2 regions of the Diaphorobacter sp. MNS-0 genome follow, and region 1 is predicted to be linked to the other one. Evidence: riboswitches for the same ligand, from Rfam matches in the RefSeq annotation. Region 1 holds a riboswitch; the other holds the start of a gene.
The links. Region 1 has a riboswitch for thiamine pyrophosphate ahead of K2L43_RS10735 (FAD-dependent oxidoreductase). Riboswitches for the same ligand answer to the same signal wherever they lie in the genome.
Positions count from the first base shown of each region.

Region 2: it holds a riboswitch for thiamine pyrophosphate, as region 1 does, so the genes downstream of both, thiC (phosphomethylpyrimidine synthase ThiC) here and K2L43_RS10735 (FAD-dependent oxidoreductase) in region 1, are expected to answer to the same signal.

Region 1 covers NZ_CP080761.1:2,255,253-2,263,670, forward strand. Annotated here, with positions in the region: gene K2L43_RS10720 (NAD(P)/FAD-dependent oxidoreductase) at 1-981, shown strand, start outside; gene K2L43_RS10725 (SH3 domain-containing protein) at 1,319-1,717, shown strand; gene thiD (bifunctional hydroxymethylpyrimidine kinase/phosphomethylpyrimidine kinase) at 1,785-2,636, opposite strand; TPP riboswitch at 2,746-2,868, shown strand; gene K2L43_RS10735 (FAD-dependent oxidoreductase) at 2,929-4,053, shown strand; gene thiS (sulfur carrier protein ThiS) at 4,050-4,247, shown strand; gene K2L43_RS10745 (thiazole synthase) at 4,259-5,071, shown strand; gene K2L43_RS10750 (thiamine phosphate synthase) at 5,074-6,003, shown strand; gene K2L43_RS10755 (hypothetical protein) at 6,034-7,878, opposite strand; gene K2L43_RS10760 (3-hydroxyacyl-CoA dehydrogenase) at 8,162-8,418, shown strand, end outside.
Region 2 covers NZ_CP080761.1:3,356,123-3,364,540, forward strand. Annotated here, with positions in the region: gene ruvC (crossover junction endodeoxyribonuclease RuvC) at 1-419, shown strand, start outside; gene K2L43_RS15975 (methyl-accepting chemotaxis protein) at 456-2,108, opposite strand; gene K2L43_RS15980 (methyl-accepting chemotaxis protein) at 2,363-3,988, shown strand; gene thiC (phosphomethylpyrimidine synthase ThiC) at 4,040-5,884, opposite strand; TPP riboswitch at 5,986-6,095, opposite strand; gene K2L43_RS15990 (hypothetical protein) at 6,129-6,305, opposite strand; gene lpxC (UDP-3-O-acyl-N-acetylglucosamine deacetylase) at 6,324-7,247, opposite strand; partial or broken gene K2L43_RS16000 (methyl-accepting chemotaxis protein) at 7,468-8,418, shown strand, end outside.

The sequences.
Region 1 (8,418 bases):
TTCCAGCTCGGGCTGCAGGGCATCGCGGCGCACCTGGTTGATGCGCTGCCCCATGTGGGCGGCCAGTGCGCCGAGCTGTATCCCGACAAACCCATCTACGACATTCCCGGCATCCCTGTGTGCACGGGCCAGGGGCTCGTGGAACTGCTGCAGCGGCAGATCGCCCCTTTCTCCCCCACGCTGCACTTGGGCCAGCAGGTCCACACGCTGGCCGCGCAGGCCGACGGACGTATTCTGCTCACCACCACCGCCGGCACCGCGCTGCTGGCGCGCAGCGTCTTCATCGCCGCGGGCGTGGGCGCCTTCGTGCCGCGCGCCATCAAGGCCGAGGGGGTGGAGGCGCTGGCCCCCGGCCAGTTGCTCTACCACCCTGACGCCGCTACGGCTACCCGTGCCGCGACCGGCAAGCGCGTGGTGGTACATGGCGGCGACGAGGCGGCCGTGCAGGCGGCGCTGGACTGCGTGGACGCTGCCGCGCAGGTGCTGCTGCTGCACCGGCGCGATGCCTTCCAGGCCGCGCCCGCGCTGCTGGCGCAACTGCAGGCACTGCGCGAGGCGGGCCGCATCCAGGTCGTGATCGGCCAGATCACGGGCGTGGAGACCGCGCCCGACGGCACCCTGCAGGCGCTGGCCCTGCTGGACCCGCAAGGCGAGCCACAGCGCCAGCCGCTGGACCTGTTGCTGGCCTACCTGGGCATCTCTCCGCGCCTAGGGCCCATCGCCGACTGGGGCCTGGCGATGGACCGCAAGCAGCTGACCGTGGACACGGCCACTTTCGCCACCAGCGTCCCCGGCATCTACGCCGTCGGCGACATCAACACCTACCCCGGCAAGCGCAAGCTGATCCTGTGCGGCTTCCACGAAGCCACCCTCGCCGCCTTCGCCGAGGCCGAACGGCAGGCGGGCCACAAGCTGCCCCTGGAATACACCACCAGCAGCGAACGGCTGCAAGTCCGGCTGGGCGTCGCCCCGGCCCGCTGACCTGCGGCGACGGCGCGGCGCGCCCTGCGGCAATGCGCCGGGCGCTATTGAAGCAGGAGCTTGCAGCGCGCGTTCCGCCTTGTTTCCAAATAGAAAAATGTCTAAGAATGGCTTGTAGAGTGCGCTGCTAGCTCTATTTTTCATAGCAATTGACGTTTCGGCCATCGGTTCGCGCCTGAAACGGCCGGAACTTCGCACGCGGGCGGCCCTCCACCTGGGGGTTGTCATCCCTCAGTTCCAACTCCAAGGAGATCACCCCGTGCCCTTCGCACTGCCCCTGCCGCATCGCATCCTATCCAAAGCCCTGGCCGCCGCCGCGCTGGCCCTGCCCCTGCTCATGCCCGCCGGCGTGCAGGCGCGCGAGTTCGTCAGCATCAAGGGCAATGCGGTCAACGTGCGCGAGAAACCCAGCACCCGCTCGGCGACGCTGTGGGAGCTGGGCCGGGGCTATCCGCTGCAGGTGCAGCAGCGCAAGGGCCGTTGGCTCCAAGTGCGGGATTTCGAGGAGCCGCTCGGCTGGGTGTACGCGCCGCTGACCAGCAAGGCGCCGCACCGCGTGGTGACGGCACGCGTCGCCAACCTGCGCGCCGGCCCCGGCCAGCAGCACAAGACCGTGGGCAAGCTGCAGCAGCATGAGGTGGTGCGCAGCCTGGGCCAGTCGGGTAGCTGGGCCCGGGTGCAGCGCGAAGACGGGCAAAAGGGCTGGGTGGCCCGGCGCCTGACCTGGGGCTGGTGATATTTCGGGTGCCGCGGCGGTGTGGGCCTGTGGCGCGCGCGGTGCCCGGCGCTCCCTCAGCCGCCCGTTACTCGATCACACGCTGCGCCACCGGCGCATAGCCATGGTTGAGCGGCCCGTGGCCGTGGCCGGTGCGCACATCGGCCCCGGCAGCGATCGCGCCCAGAATGTACTGGCGAGCCAACCGCACCGCCTGCGCCAGCGGCTGGCCCAATGCGAGGTGCGCAGCGATCGCCGACGACAAGGTGCAGCCCGTGCCGTGGCCGTTGTGCGTGACGATGCGCGCAGCTTCCAGGCGGTGGCGCTCGTCGCCAGGCAGGGCCAGCACATCCACCACCCGGTCGCCCGGCAGATGCCCGCCCTTGAGCAGCACCGCGCGCGCGCCCAGCGCCAGCAGGTCGGTGGCGGCCGCGTCCAGCGCGCTTTCGTCGGCAATGGCGCGGCCCAGCAGCCAGCCGGCCTCGTCCAGGTTGGGGGTGACCACGGCGGCCAGCGGGAACAGCGCGCGCACCAGCGTTCCCACGGTTTCCTCGGCAATCAGCCGGTCGCCGCTGGTGGCGACCATCACCGGGTCCAGCACCACGTTGGGCAAGCCATGGCGAAGAATCGCGTCGGCCACCACCTGCACCACCTCGGGCGAATGCAGCATGCCGATCTTCACCGCGTCCACGCCGATGTCCTCGACCACGGCGTCGATCTGTGCGCGCAGCATCTCGGGCGGAATGCCGTGGATGCCCGTCACGCCGCGCGTGTTCTGCGCGGTGATGGCGGTGATCGCGGTCATGCCGTAGCAGCCCAGGGCGCTGAAGGTCTTCAGGTCGGCCTGAATGCCCGCGCCGCCGCCGCTGTCCGAGCCCGCGATGGTCAACACGCGCGCATAGCGCCGGCCACCGCCGGGCGTCTGTGTCTCTTGGTTCATGGCAAAAATTATCGGCCAAGCCGCAGCGCATTCAACGCAGCCGCGGCAACGCCAGAGCCTGCGCCACGTCAACAACAGGGGCACCACCCCTGTGCTGTAATGCCGGCCACGGACGAAACAGGGGTGTCCCCGCCGCACTAAGAACGTGTTGACGAAAGCGGCAGGCGACTGAGAAATACCCTAAGCACCCGATCCAGGTCATGCTGGCGTGGGGAGTTTCAACAGCATCGGCGCGCCGCGCGCTCCCGTTTTGTCCTTTGGTTGTTTGGCCTGGCCTTTCATCACGGACACGATGCACACTTTCCCCACCCTTCGCTCCTCCTCCCGCGTCACCATCCTGGGCGCGGGCCTCATGGGCCGCCTGCTGGCCGTCGAACTCGCCCGCCAGGGCCACGCCGTTGAGGTGCACGAGGCCGGCACCCGTGCCGCCGAAGGCGCCGCAGCCTACGTGGCCGCCGCCATGGTGGCCCCCCTGGCCGAATCCATCGTGGCCGAGCCCGGCGTGGTGCGCATGGGCGTGCACTCGCTGGCGCGCTGGCCCGAGCTGCTGGCACCGCTGGCCGCACCGGTGTACTTCCAACATGACGGCACGCTGATCCTGTGGCACCGCCAGGACGCACCCGAAGCCGCGCGCATGCGCCTGAAGTTCGAGCAGACCCAAGGCCTGGTGCCCGGGCTGCCGCGCATGCAGGCGCTGGACAGCGCTGGCGTGGCTGCACTGGAGCCCACGGCCGCACAGCGCTTCCACCAGGGCCTGTACCTGCCCGGCGAGGGCCAATTGGACAACCGCCAGGCCCTGGCCGCGCTGGCCGCCACCATGGACCAGTTGGGCGTGGTCACGCATTGGGGCAGCGCGCGCCAGCCGGCCGACTTCACTCCCGGCCAGGCCGGCCAGCCCGACTGGGTGCTGGACTGCCGGGGCCTGGGCGCGCGTGCGCAATGGCCGCAACTGCGCGGGCTGCGCGGCGAGGTGGTACGCCTGCACGCGCCCGACGTGACGCTGCAGCGCCCCACGCGCATCGTGCATCCCCGCTACCCGATCTACATCGCACCGAAGGAGAACCACCTGTTCGTCATCGGCGCTACCGAGATCGAATCCGACGACATGTCGCCCGCCAGCGTGCGCTCCACGCTGGAGCTGCTGAGCGCCGCCTACGCCGTGCACCCGGGCTTTGCCGAGGCGCGTATCCTGGAGATCTCCACCCACTGCCGCCCCACCCTGCCCGACAACCTGCCCGCCGTGCGCGTAGTTCAGGATCGCGTGCTGGAGGTCAACGGTCTGTACCGCCACGGCTTCATGATCGCACCGGCCATGCTCGATGTGGTCATGCAGGTGCTGAACACGGGACAATCCGAGCTCGCCCCTGGATTCGACCTCTCGCTGCAGCTCGACCGCGAAGCTGCGCTGCACACATGAACGTATTCATCAACCAAAACGCCGTGCAACTGCCCGATGGCGCTACCGTCGCCGACGCCGTGGCCCACCTGGCCCCCCAGCCCCCGTTTGCCGTGGCCGTGAACCTGCAGTTCGTGCCCAGTGCCCGCTATGCCTCGCACGCCCTGCAGTCCGGCGACCAGATCGAAATCATTGCGCCGGTCACCGGCGGTTGAAACCATTGCTCATGAACAGTCCTACATCCTCCCCCGACACGCTGGTGCTCTACGGCCAGGCGTTCCAGAGCCGCCTGCTGCTGGGCACCGCGCGCTACCCGTCTCCCGCCGTGCTGGAGGCCGCCGTGCAGCGCGCGCGGCCCGCGATGCTCACCGCATCGCTGCGCCGCCAGGGCAGCAACCCGGCCGAATCCGGCAGCAGCTTCTGGGAACTGCTCAAGCGCCTGCAGGTGCCGGTGCTGCCCAACACCGCCGGCTGCCATAGCCTGCAGGAAGCCATCACCACCGCCCATATGGCGCGTGAAGTCTTCGACACCCCCTGGATCAAGCTGGAGCTGATCGGCGACGACTACACGCTGCAGCCCGATACGCTGAACCTGGTGCAGGCAGCCGAGCAACTGGTCCGCGAAGGCTTCTACGTGCTGCCCTACTGCACTGAAGACCTGGTGCTGTGCCAGCGCCTGGTGGACGTGGGCTGCCAGGCCGTCATGCCGTGGGCGGCGCCCATCGGCACGGGCCGCGGCCCGGTGAATCCCTATGGCCTGCAACTGCTGCGCGAGCGCCTGGACGTGCCGCTGCTTGTGGACGCCGGCCTCGGCCTGCCGTCCCACGCCTGCCAGGTGATGGAATGGGGTTACGACGGCGTACTGCTCAACACGGCCGTGGCCCTGGCGACCGACCCCGTGCAAATGGCCGGCGCCTTTGCCGATGCCGTGGCCGCAGGCCGCGCCGCCCGCATGGCCGGCGCGATGACACCGCAGGAGGCGGCGCAACCCAGCACGCCCGTGCTGGGCACGCCGTTCTGGCACCACGCGCAGGACTGAGCATGCCGCAAGCCGCCGCGCCATTGCCTTCCGCAGCCGCCATGGAGCAAGCCATCCGCCAGCACCATGCGTCGGCGTTTGCGGACTTCCCGCCGCAGCCGATGCCGGCGACAACCGTGGAAGACCCCGTGTACCGCGCAGCCCTTGCGGCCTGCAGCGCCCTGGGTTTCATCGCCCATGACGCAGACTGCCTGGCCCGCGCCTGGGCTGCGCAGACGCGGCGCACCGGCCGCTTCGACCCGGCGCAGTGGCCCGACGAGCCGGCAGACTTCGGACTGCAGCCGCGCCCCCATGCGCACCCCTTTGCAGCCTGCCCGCAGAACCTGGGTCTCTACGCCGTATTGCCCGATGCCCAATGGGTGGGCCGCATGGCGCAGGCCGGCGTGCCGACGGTGCAGCTGCGCTTCAAAAGTGACGACCCTGCGGCCATCACGCGCGAGGTACGCGCCGCAGTGCAGGCCGTGCAAGGCACCGCTTCGCTGCTGTTCATCAACGACCATTGGCGCCAGGCCATCGCGGCCGGGGCCTATGGCGTGCACCTGGGCCAGGAGGATCTGGATGCGCTGAGCCCCGAAGAGCTGCGCACGCTGCGCGGGTCCGGGGTGCGCCTGGGCGTAAGCACGCATGGCTACGCCGAGATGGTGCGCGCCGACGCGGCCAGCCCCAGCTACATCGCCATGGGCGCGGTGTTCCCCACCACGCTCAAGAAAATGGCCACAGTGCCCCAGGGCGTGGCGCGGCTGGCGGGCTATGCCCGGCTGATGCGCGGCTATCCGCTGGTTGCCATCGGCGGCATTGGCCTGGCCCAGTTCCCGCAAGTGCTGGCCACCGGAGTGGGGTCGATTGCCGTGGTGCGCGCCGTGGTGGCGGCCGATCAGCCGGAAGCCGCTGCGGCGCAGCTCATGCGGGCCATCGACGCCGGCAGGCGATAGCCCCGTCCGCGCACGGGGGGCGTTCGCGCTTCAGAAGCGGTTCTTTTGCGACTGCTCCAGTTCGAAGCGCAACTCCAGCTTGTCGTTTTCCATGCCAAAACCCACGGCCTGCCCTTGCGCGGGCGCCGGGGTGACGGGCACGGGCGGCAGATCGCTGAGGGTGATGTGAGGCGGCCCGGACACGACCACGTCCACCGCGGCGACGCAAGTGGATGCTGGCGAGCCGTCATCCACCGGCAGCAGCGCCAGGCCGGCCGCCATCGAGTCCAACGACCGGCCCGACCCATCCTGCGCGCCCATCGGGTGGAGCGCTGGCGTGGCACGCGGGGTGGTGCGCGCGCGGGGCGGCGGCGCACCGCGCAAATGTGCGGGTGTGGTCTGGGCGATGGACAGCAGCAGCAGCAGATCGTCCAGCGCCGCCAGGTCGAAGGGCCCCTCGCCCTGCGTCTGTCCCCGGTGAAATAAGAGGCCCTCCAGCACGGCCAGGACCTCGGGCGAGGACCATGCCGCCTCGACCCGTGCCAGCGCCTCGGGGTGGTCTTCCAGGCTCCGGCCCAGTTGCTGGAACTGTGCAAATGGAGGCACGCGTACATTGAACCGCTCCTCGACCTGCGCGCGCAGGCCGTCGAAGCTGTCGGTTCGCCCCAGTTGGTGGTACAGCCGCAGCAGTTCAATATGCGCCAGCGGCGAGTCTTCGCCGTGCTGCGCGATGTATTGGCGCAGCACATGGATCGCCTGCTCGTGCTCGCCCACCGAGGTGAAAAATTCAGCCTGCTGTTGCAGATCGAACAGCGACTCGGGCTGCACACCGGACTGGGCCCTTGCCTGCAAGGGCTCCACAGCCGGCGCCGCCACCGCGGGGCCTGGAGCCGCCGCGGGTGCACTCACTGGCGCGGTAGTAGGCGCGAGCGGAGGCGGCCCACTGTCCGACCCTTGCGGCGGCGGCGCTGTCGGCTGCCAGACATCGCGCGCATCCGGCTCCACCTGCAGCCGGAGCTTGCCGTCAGGGCCCTCCGCGGCCACGGCCCCGGCCCGCAGGCCACCGCTGAGTGCCACCGAGTCACGCCATGCCTGCAGCGCCTCGCGCCGCGTGCGGCGCAGCAGCCAGGCAATGCAGGCCAGCGCGAGCACCAGCAGCCCCGCGAGCATGTACACCACGGTCGCGGGGAACCCCTGCGACTCCACCTGCGCCAGGCGCTCGCGCAGCTCAGCCGCCGTTGCGCGCTCGCGCTCCACCAGCTGGCCCTGCGCGGCCGCATCGGCCTCGAGCCTCTTGAGCCGCTCTTCAAACCGATGTGTTTGGGCCGTCGAAGTGTCCAGCGCCTGCCACCACGCGGCCGACTCCGCACGCAAGGCCTCGCTGGGGCGCGGCGACATCTGGGGCGGCTCGCGCGTGAGCTGCAGCGCGGACGCATTGTCAGGACCCAAATCCAGGGGTTCCATTACCAGGCGGGAGGGAGCCGCCGCAGCCGCGGGCGGCGAGGCTTTGGCGCCGATGCGCAGCGTCGTGGCGGTCTTAGCCGCCCGCGATGGGCGTGCCGCCCGCTCGGCCGGGGCATGCGTGGACGCCGCGGGAACACGCGGCTGCGCACGAGGCCGCCGGACCGTGCGTGCGCCCTCCCCCTCGCCGCCCAATGCATTCCGCACTTGCGGCGTAGCGCGTGGTGCGGGCACCGCCAGGCGCGACAGATCGATGGGCTGCCGTGCCGCTGGGGGTGCAGTGCCGGGCGGGTCTGCCAGGAACGTGTAGGTGCGCGACACACGCCCTTCGCAGCCGGCGGTGAGCGTGGCAGTCAGCACCGGCTCATCCACGGGAATGAGCGCCTGCACGCGCACCATCGGAATGGCGCCTCCTTCCAGGGGAGTGACATGCACACGCGTTTCGGGGACAGTGGTTGCGCCTAAGACCAGCCGCGCCCCGAGGCAGGAAGACGCGACGGTCTTGCCGGGATCGGGCCGTACCTCGAAGGTGAGATCGATCGTGGACCCCAGAACCACTGTGCCGTGGCTGCCGCCAAGCGAAAGCGCGCTGGCCCCAAACGCTGCGGCATAGATCCAGGCGCCGACAAGTAGGTTACGCATAAACACAATGGTTTCAATTTGTTTATAAATTTTGCCATAACCCTGCCGCATCCGATAGCGCTAGATAATTGCCGCCATGCAAACGGTCTTCACTTCAATCGGCATCGTGGGCACTGGCGCCATGGGCCGCGGCATCGCGCAGATCGCCGCCCAGGCAGGCAGCACGGTCTACCTCTATGACACCCATGGCGGCGCCGCCGACGCCGCCCGCACCCACATCCACCAGCAGTGGCAGCGTCTGGTGGACAAGGGTCGGCTGGACGAGAGCCTGTTGCCGGCTCTGGTGCAGCGGCTGGTTCCCGTCACGTCGCTGCACGACTTCGCGGCTTGCGA
Region 2 (8,418 bases), 1.1 Mb from region 1:
CGGGCCGCCTCAAGGTGCTGTTCGACGGCGTGAGCGAGGTGGCAGCGCGCTACCAGCCCAGCACAGCGGCGGTGGAAATCATCTTCGTCAACGTCAACCCGCAGTCCACGCTGCTGCTGGGCCAGGCGCGCGGCGCGGCGCTCACCGCGCTGGTGAATGCCAATCTGCCCGTGGCCGAATACACCGCGCTGCAGATGAAGAAGGCCGTGGTAGGCCACGGCCGCGCGGCCAAGTCGCAGGTGCAGGAGATGGTGCGCCGTCTGCTGGAGTTGCCCGGCCTGCCGGGCACCGATGCCGCCGACGCCCTGGGCCTGGCCATCACCCACGCGCACGCCGGCGCGGCCATGGCCCGCGTGGGCGAGGTCGCGCAGCTCACGCGGCGCCAGCACGCCATGTACAAGGCCGGGCGCAGTTACTGAACGACTGAACGCGGCCCTTGCCTCTGGGGCCTTTCCCTACGCAGCAAGCGCGGGCAAGCCAACGTCCTTCTCCGCCATTTCCCGAGCGGTGGTTGCGCGCGCCAACGCCACGGCCCCCGGCTGCGGCGCGCCGCCCTGCAGCTTGAAGCGGCTGACCGCCTCGGTCAGTCGGCCCGCCTGGTCGCGCAGCGACTGCGACGCGGCTGCGGACTCTTCCACCAGCGCGGCGTTCTGCTGCGTCATCTGATCCAGGTGGCTGACCGATTGGCCTACCTGGCCAATGCTGCCCGCCTGCTCGGCGGCCGCGCTGGTGATCTCGGCCACGATGTCGGAAACCCGGCGCACGCTGGCCACGATCTCGGTCATGGTCTCGCCCGCCTGCGCCACCAGGCGCGAGCCGCCCTCCACCCGCTCGACGGAGGCGCCGATCAGCGCCTTGATTTCCTTGGCGGCGTCGGCGCTGCGTTGCGCCAGGCTGCGCACCTCGCTGGCCACGACGGCGAAGCCCCGGCCCTGTTCACCGGCGCGCGCGGCCTCCACGGCGGCATTGAGTGCCAGGATGTTGGTCTGGAACGCGATGGAGTCGATCACGCCCGTGATGTCGCCGATGCGCCGCGAGCTGTCGGAAATCTCGCCCATGGTCTGCACCACCTGCGCAACCACCGCGCCGCCGCGCACCGCCACCTCGGCCGCATTGGCCGCGAGCCCGCTGGCCTGGCGGGACGATTCGGCACTGTGCTGCACCGTGCCGGTGAGCAACTCCATGGACGAGGCGGTCTGCTGCAGGCTGGCGGCGGTCTGCTCGGTGCGCTGGCTCAGGTCCTGGTTGCCCAGGGCAATCTCGTCACTGGCCGTGGCGATGCTGCCCGCAGCCTGCTGCACCTGGCCCACCAGGGTGCGCAGCGCATCCTGCATGCGGCCCATGGCAGCCACGAGGCTGCCGATCTCGTCACGTTGGCGGGACTGCACCGCATGCGACAGGTCACCCGCGGCAATGCGCTCGGCCAGCGCACGCGCCTGCTCCAGCGATTGCGTGATGGAACGCACGCTGAACAACGTCAGCGGCACCAGCACCGCCAACCCCAACAGCACGGCTGCAGCAATCAGCATGGACATGGTGGCGGTGCGCTGGTCCAGGGCGGCGCGCGCCTCTTCCATGTGGCCGCGCGCCTGCGTGGCCAGGCTGGCCAGCAGGGCATCGGTGGTGTCCATGTGGGCCTTGAAACGCTCGGCATACGCCCCCGCACCCGCGCCATCAAGCAGGGCGCGCTCGATCTGGTCGAAGATCGGCACGAGCCCGCCTTCGTACTGCCCGACCTCGGCCAGCGCTTTGTCCAGTGCGCCGGTGAATTCCACGTTGCCGGCCTGCACCTCGCGCACCTGCGCCATGCTCTTGCGCAGCGCATCCAATTGGCGGCTCCAGCCCTCACGCAGCGCCTGCACCTCCACGGCGTTGTTGAAGTTGATGATGATGTCCTTCTCGGCGCGGCGCAGGTGCCCCAAGCCGGTGCGAAGTTCGGCCATGTCGGTGAGCGTCTGCACCTGGCGCGCGAACAGCTCTTGCAGCGTGCTGCGCGAGCGGTCGAGCGCAACGTAGCCCAGAGCGCCCACTGCAGTCAGCAGGACCAGGGAAAAAGTCGTGGCGAAATACAGCCGCGCGCGAATGGAAAGCTGCCCCAGAACCCTCATGGCATTCCTTTGCTGAACATGATGACCGGCGTGTGCAAGTTCCACGCCATGGCAGAGATACCGCCTCGTGGGCGGACCGGAATGCAACTGTGTGTTGCAAGCGCTCAATCCCAAGGCAGGGTAATCACGGTCCCGTTGTCTCTGGTGAGATGGGGCTTAGGGAACGCGGCAAGGCATGCCTAGAAAACATATTGTCACAATCTTTGTCCATAGTGCGGTTCGGCCCTAAGGCTTTGGTCACCCCGAACACGCGCATGTCCTTCTCTTCTTCCCCTACCCGCTCTCTTTCCATCGGCCCGCTGGGCCGCCGGCTGCTGGGCCTGTTCATGACGGTGCTGGCGCTGAGTCTGGTCGGCTCGGCCATCGGCGTGTGGTCGCTGCGGCACATCGGCCAGTCGACGGACGACATGGTTCAGCACAGCGTGGCCAACGAACGACTGGTGGCCGACGCCTATCGGCTGCAGGCCATCAATGCCGAGCGCTACAAGGCCGTGGCCTTGAGTTCAGAACCCGAGGTGGGACAAGCTATCGGCGCCGACATTGCCGCTACGCAGCAGCAGTACGACAGGCTGGTAGCCACCCTGGCACAGCGGCTGGCCGGCACAGCCGACGAGGAACTGCTGTCCCGCGTGAAGGCGCGGGCCGCCGACTTCCACGAGGCCCAGGCCGCACTGGTGCAGGCACGCGACTTCGGCCTCACGTCACGCATTCAGCAGGTGTATGGCGAGCGCTTCCTGCCCGCGTCTCAGGCATTGCTGGGGTCGCTGGATGCGCTCACGCAGTCGCAGCGCCAGTCCATCGACACGGCCGCCCTGGCCGTGGGCGGCTGGAGCCAGCAGGCGCGCTGGTCGCTGCTGGCGTTCGGCAGCCTGTCCCTGGTGCTGGGCACCCTGCTCGCGCTGTGGCTGGTGCGCAGCATCACGCGGCCCATTGCACTGGCCAGCGACACCGCGCAGCGTGTTGCGGGGCTGGACCTGCGCCAGGACATCGTGGGCCACGACCGGGACGAAACCGGGCACATGCTGACGTCCCTGTCGGTCATGCAGTCCGCGCTGCGCAGCCTGGCCGGACAGGTGAGCACCTCCGTGCACAGCCTGCACACGGCTTCGTCCGAGATGGCCAACGGCAACGCCCACCTGTCCACCCGCACCGAGGAGGCCGCAGCCAGCCTGCAGGAAACGGCCGCCGCGCTGGAGCATGTGACACGCGCCGTTCAACAATCGGCCGAGACCGCCGAGCATGCCGAGGCACGCGCCGCACAGGCGGCAGCTACCGCGCACGAAGGCAGCAACGTGGTGACGCGCATGGAGCAGACCATGCAGCAAGTGGCCCACAGCGCGCACCAGATCGGCGACATCACGGGCATGATCGACTCGATCGCGTTCCAGACCAACATCTTGGCGTTGAACGCCGCGGTGGAAGCCGCACGTGCCGGTGAACAGGGCCGCGGTTTCGCGGTGGTGGCCAGCGAAGTGCGCAGCCTGGCGAACCGCTCGGCCGAGGCCGCGCGCGAGATCAAGGCGCTGATCCAGGCGTCCGTGCAGCAGGTGGATGCCGGCGCCACCCTGGCCGCTGATGCGGAGCGGACCATGGAGCAGGTGGTGGCGGCCATCCAGGACGCCGCGCGCACGATGGCCGACATACGCTCCAGCCACCATGCGCAGCAGCAGGACATCCTCTCCATCCACTCGGCCCTGTCGCGGCTGGACCAGATGACCCAGCAGAACGCGGCCCTCGTGGAAGAGTCCGCGGCCGCCACCGAGAGCTTGCGCGGCCAGGCCCATGAGCTGGCGGCGCAGGTCAGCCGCTTCCGCCTGCCGGGTGAACTGGCGCACGCACTGCCGTCGCCCATGCCCACCCGGCTGCTGGCCGCGGCCTGATACGGCCACTTGGAGCCGGCCTGGCATGACAGGCCGGCGGCTTTGCGTGGGTCAGTCGGCGCGGTGGATGGGCACGTAGAGCTCGCCGCCCGTGCGGTTGAACTCCTCGGCCTTGGACTGCAGGCCCTGTTGGGCGAATTCGCGCACTTCCTGCGTGATCTTCATCGAGCAGAACTTCGGCCCGCACATGGAGCAGAAGTGCGCCACCTTGGCGCTGTCCTTGGGCAGGGTCTCGTCGTGGTACTCCTTGGCCGTATCGGGGTCCAGGCCCAGGTTGAACTGGTCCTGCCAGCGGAAGTCGAACCGCGCCTGGCTGAGCGCATCGTCACGCGCGCGGGCGCCCGGGTGGCCCTTGGCCACGTCGGCCGCGTGGGCCGCGATCTTGTAGGCAATGATGCCCTGCTTGACATCGTCGCGGTCGGGCAGGCCCAGGTGCTCCTTGGGCGTCACGTAGCACAGCATGGCCGTGCCCATCCAGCCGATCATGGCGGCACCGATGGCGCTGGCGATGTGGTCGTAGCCGGGGGCGATATCGATGGTCAGCGGGCCCAGGGTGTAGAACGGCGCCTCGTGGCAGGTCTTGAGCTGCTCCGTCATGTTGGCCTGGATCATGTGCATGGGCACGTGGCCGGGGCCTTCGATCATGGTCTGCACGTCGTGCTTCCAGGCGATCTGCGTGAGTTCGCCCAGCGTGTGCAGCTCGGCAAACTGCGCCTCGTCGTTGGCATCCGAGGCGCAGCCGGGGCGCAGGCCGTCGCCCAGGCTGAAGCTGACGTCGTAGGCCTTCATGATGTCGCAGATGTCCTCGAAGTGCTCGTACAAAAAGCTTTCGCGGTGGTGCGCCATGCACCACTTGGCCATGATGGAGCCGCCACGGGACACGATGCCCGTGCGGCGTTGGGCCGTCAGGTGGATGTAGGCCAGGCGCACGCCCGCGTGGATGGTGAAATAGTCCACGCCCTGCTCGGCCTGCTCGACCAGCGTGTCGCGGAAGATCTCCCAGGTCAGGTCCTCGGCAATGCCACCGACCTTTTCCAGCGCCTGGTAGATAGGCACCGTGCCGATGGGCACGGGCGAGTTGCGCACGATCCAGTCGCGCGTGGTGTGGATGTTCTTGCCGGTGGACAGGTCCATCACGTTGTCGGCGCCCCAGCGGATGGCCCAGACGAGCTTCTCCACCTCTTCCTCGATGCTCGACGTGACGGCGGAGTTGCCGATGTTGGCGTTGATCTTCACCTTGAAGTTGCGCCCGATGGCCATGGGCTCCACTTCGGGGTGGTTGATGTTGGCGGGAATGATGGCGCGGCCACGGGCGACCTCGTCGCGCACGAACTCGGGCGTGATGATTTTCGGGATGCTCGCACCCAGCGGGTTGCCGGCCAGGCGCTGCTCGCGCGCGGTGTCCTGCATGTATTGCTGCATCCACTCGCGGCGACCGTTCTCGCGCAAGGCCACGTATTCCATCTCGGGAGTGACGATGCCCTTCTTCGCGTAGTGCATCTGCGTGACGTTGGCGCCGCTCCTGGCGCGCAGCGGCTGGCGCTGCAGCGCCGCAGCCTCGGCGCGCAGCTGGGCCAGGCGGTCGCCATCCTCGGCCTTCTGGCCGTCGTCCAGCGCCTTGCGCACGCGACCCTCATAGCCCTCGGTGTCGCCGCGCGCGGCAATCCATTTGCCCCGCACGCTCGCAAGGCCCTTGCGCACGTCGATCTGCACGGCAGGATCGGTATAGGGGCCGGACGTGTCGTACACGCTCACCACTTCGCCGTTGGTGAGCTGAATGTCGCGCACCGGCACGCGCAGCCCGGGCTGGCTGCCGGCGAGGTAGGACTTGGTGGAAGCGGGAAAGGGTTCGCGCGTGAGCGCAAGCAGGCTGGCGAACTTGTCGGGGGCATTCATGGCGGGCAGCTCCTTCATCGGCGGGATGGATGGAATTGCTCCGCTATCGATCGGATGGACGGACGGAGCACGACCCTTCTTGCGGGTGTACCCGTTTCCCCCTATCCGACTGCAGCTCTTCTTACGCTGGCATGAACCAGATCAAGTTCGCGGTTCCGGCGGTCAGGTCCGCCATCTCAGCACGCCGTTACGTGCACCCCGGAGCGGGGCCGAGTATAGGCGACTTGACCGCCAGCAAGGTGCCTTACAGCAGACGCTCGAGGATCAGCACCAGGAAGAACATGGACGCCGCGATCACGGTCCATTTGACGATGACCAGTCCAAAACGCTTGTAGCGCTGCTGTCCCGTAGCGGCAAAAAAGGCAAACGACACGCCGGCAGCCAGCAGCAGCAGAAGGACAGCCCATCGGAAGATCAACATGCACGCGTCCCCCGTCCGTTACCAGGCACGCACCGGCTGTGTGAAACCTGCGGGCGCCTGGCGCTCATTCTCGAAGGTCACGATCTCCCACGCATCCTCGTGGGCCAGCAGTTCGCGCAACAGCAGGTTGTTCATGGCGTGGCCCGAGCGGAAGGCGCTATAGGCCGCCAGCAGCGGCTTGCCGACGAGGTACAGGTCACCCATGGCATCGAGGATCTTGTGGCGGGCGAACTCGGCGTCGTAGCGCAGGCCATCGGCGTTGAGCACCTTGTAGTCGTCCATGACGATGGCGTTGTCCAGCCCGCCACCCAGCGCCAGGCCGCTGGAGCGCAGCATCTCCACGTCCTTCGTGAAGCCGAAGGTGCGGGCGCGCGCAATGTCGCGCGCGTAGTTGCCTTCGCCCAGATCGAACTCCGCGCTCTGCCCGGTGGAGTCCACGGCGGGGTGGGCGAAGTCGATGTCGAAGCGCAGCTTGAAGCCATGGTAGGGCTCCAGCCGCGCCCACTTGAGCTGCTGGCCCGTGCCTTCACGCACTTCCACGGGGCGCTTGACCCGTATGAAGCGCTTGGGCGCGTTCTGCAACTCCACCCCCGCGCTTTGCAGCAGGAACACGAAGGAAGCGGACGATCCGTCGAGGATCGGCACCTCCTCCGCCGTGATGTCGATGTAGAGGTTGTCCAGCCCCAGCCCTGCGCAGGCCGACATGAGGTGCTCCACGGTATGCACCTTCGCACCACCAGCGCCAATGGTCGAGGCCATGCGCGTATCCACGACGGCCGTGGCGGTAATGGGAATGTCCACCGGCTCCGGCAGATCCACGCGGCGGAACACGATCCCCGTGTCCGGCTGTGCCGGGCGCAACGTCAACTCGACCCGCTGGCCGCCGTGCAGGCCTACGCCCACGGCGCGGGTCAGGGTCTTGATGGTGCGTTGCTGAAGCATCCGCCGATTTTAGTCCGCCACACACGGGCCGGCAGTACCCCTTTTCTATGACGTTGATAGCAGCGAAACGTTCTGCCGCCTGCGCTGCGCGTCGATCTGCAGAAGCGCTGACATACGGACAACGAGCGCGTCGCCGAACAAAATTGGAACAAATGCGGTAATTATGTTAATAAATGTTTACAAAACTCGCCATTTTGGCGAATTTCGGAGAAAGCCCCCCATGACCAAGCTCAGCCTCAAGATGAAGATTCTTGCCATGCTGGGAACGGCGCTGCTCGCGCTGATCGTGATGTCGACCCTGTCGTTGCTGCAGGAGCGCAAGCTCATCATCGACGCCCGCAAGGAAACCCTGACCACCGCCGTGCAGACGGCGCACAGCATCGTCGCCGCTTACAAGGAAGCGGCCGACAAGGGCGCGATGAGCGTAGAGGACGCGCAGAAGGCCGCCAAGGAATCCCTGCGCCTGTCGCGCTACGGCGGTGCGGAAGGCAAGACCGAGTATTTCTACATCTGGACCATGGACAGCCGCGGCGTGATGCATCCCATCAAGCCCGAGTGGGAAGGCCAGGACATGGCCGGCAAGCTCAAGGACGGCGATGGCAACGACCTGCTCAAACAGATCACGGACGCACTGCAGCGCAGCAAGGATGGCAAGGCGTCGCAGATGGTGGCCTCGCTGCGCCGCCTCGTGGTTGAGGTGCGCAGCGCCTCAGACAGCATTGCCACCGCGGCCAGTGAGATCGCGCAGGGCAACAACGACCTGGCCCATCGCACCGAGGACACGGCCAGCAACCTGCAGGCCACGGCCAGCAGCATGGAAGAGCTCTCCAGCACGGTGCGCCAGACCTCCGACGCCACCCAGACCGCCAACCAATTGGCCGCATCGGCCGCGCAGGTGGCGGCACGCGGCGGGGACGTGGTATCCCTGGTGGTGAGCACCATGGAAGGCATCAACGCCAGCAGCGGCAAGATCAGTGACATCATCGGCGTGATCGACGGTGCCGCCTTCCAGACCAACATCCTGGCGCTCAACGCTGCCGTGGAGGCCGCGCGCGCCGGCGAACAAGGCCGGGGCTTTGCCGTGGTGGCCGGAGAGGTCCGCACGCTCGCGCAGCGCAGTGCGCAAGCCGCCAAGGAGATCAAGGCGTTGATCAACGATTCGGTGGAAAAG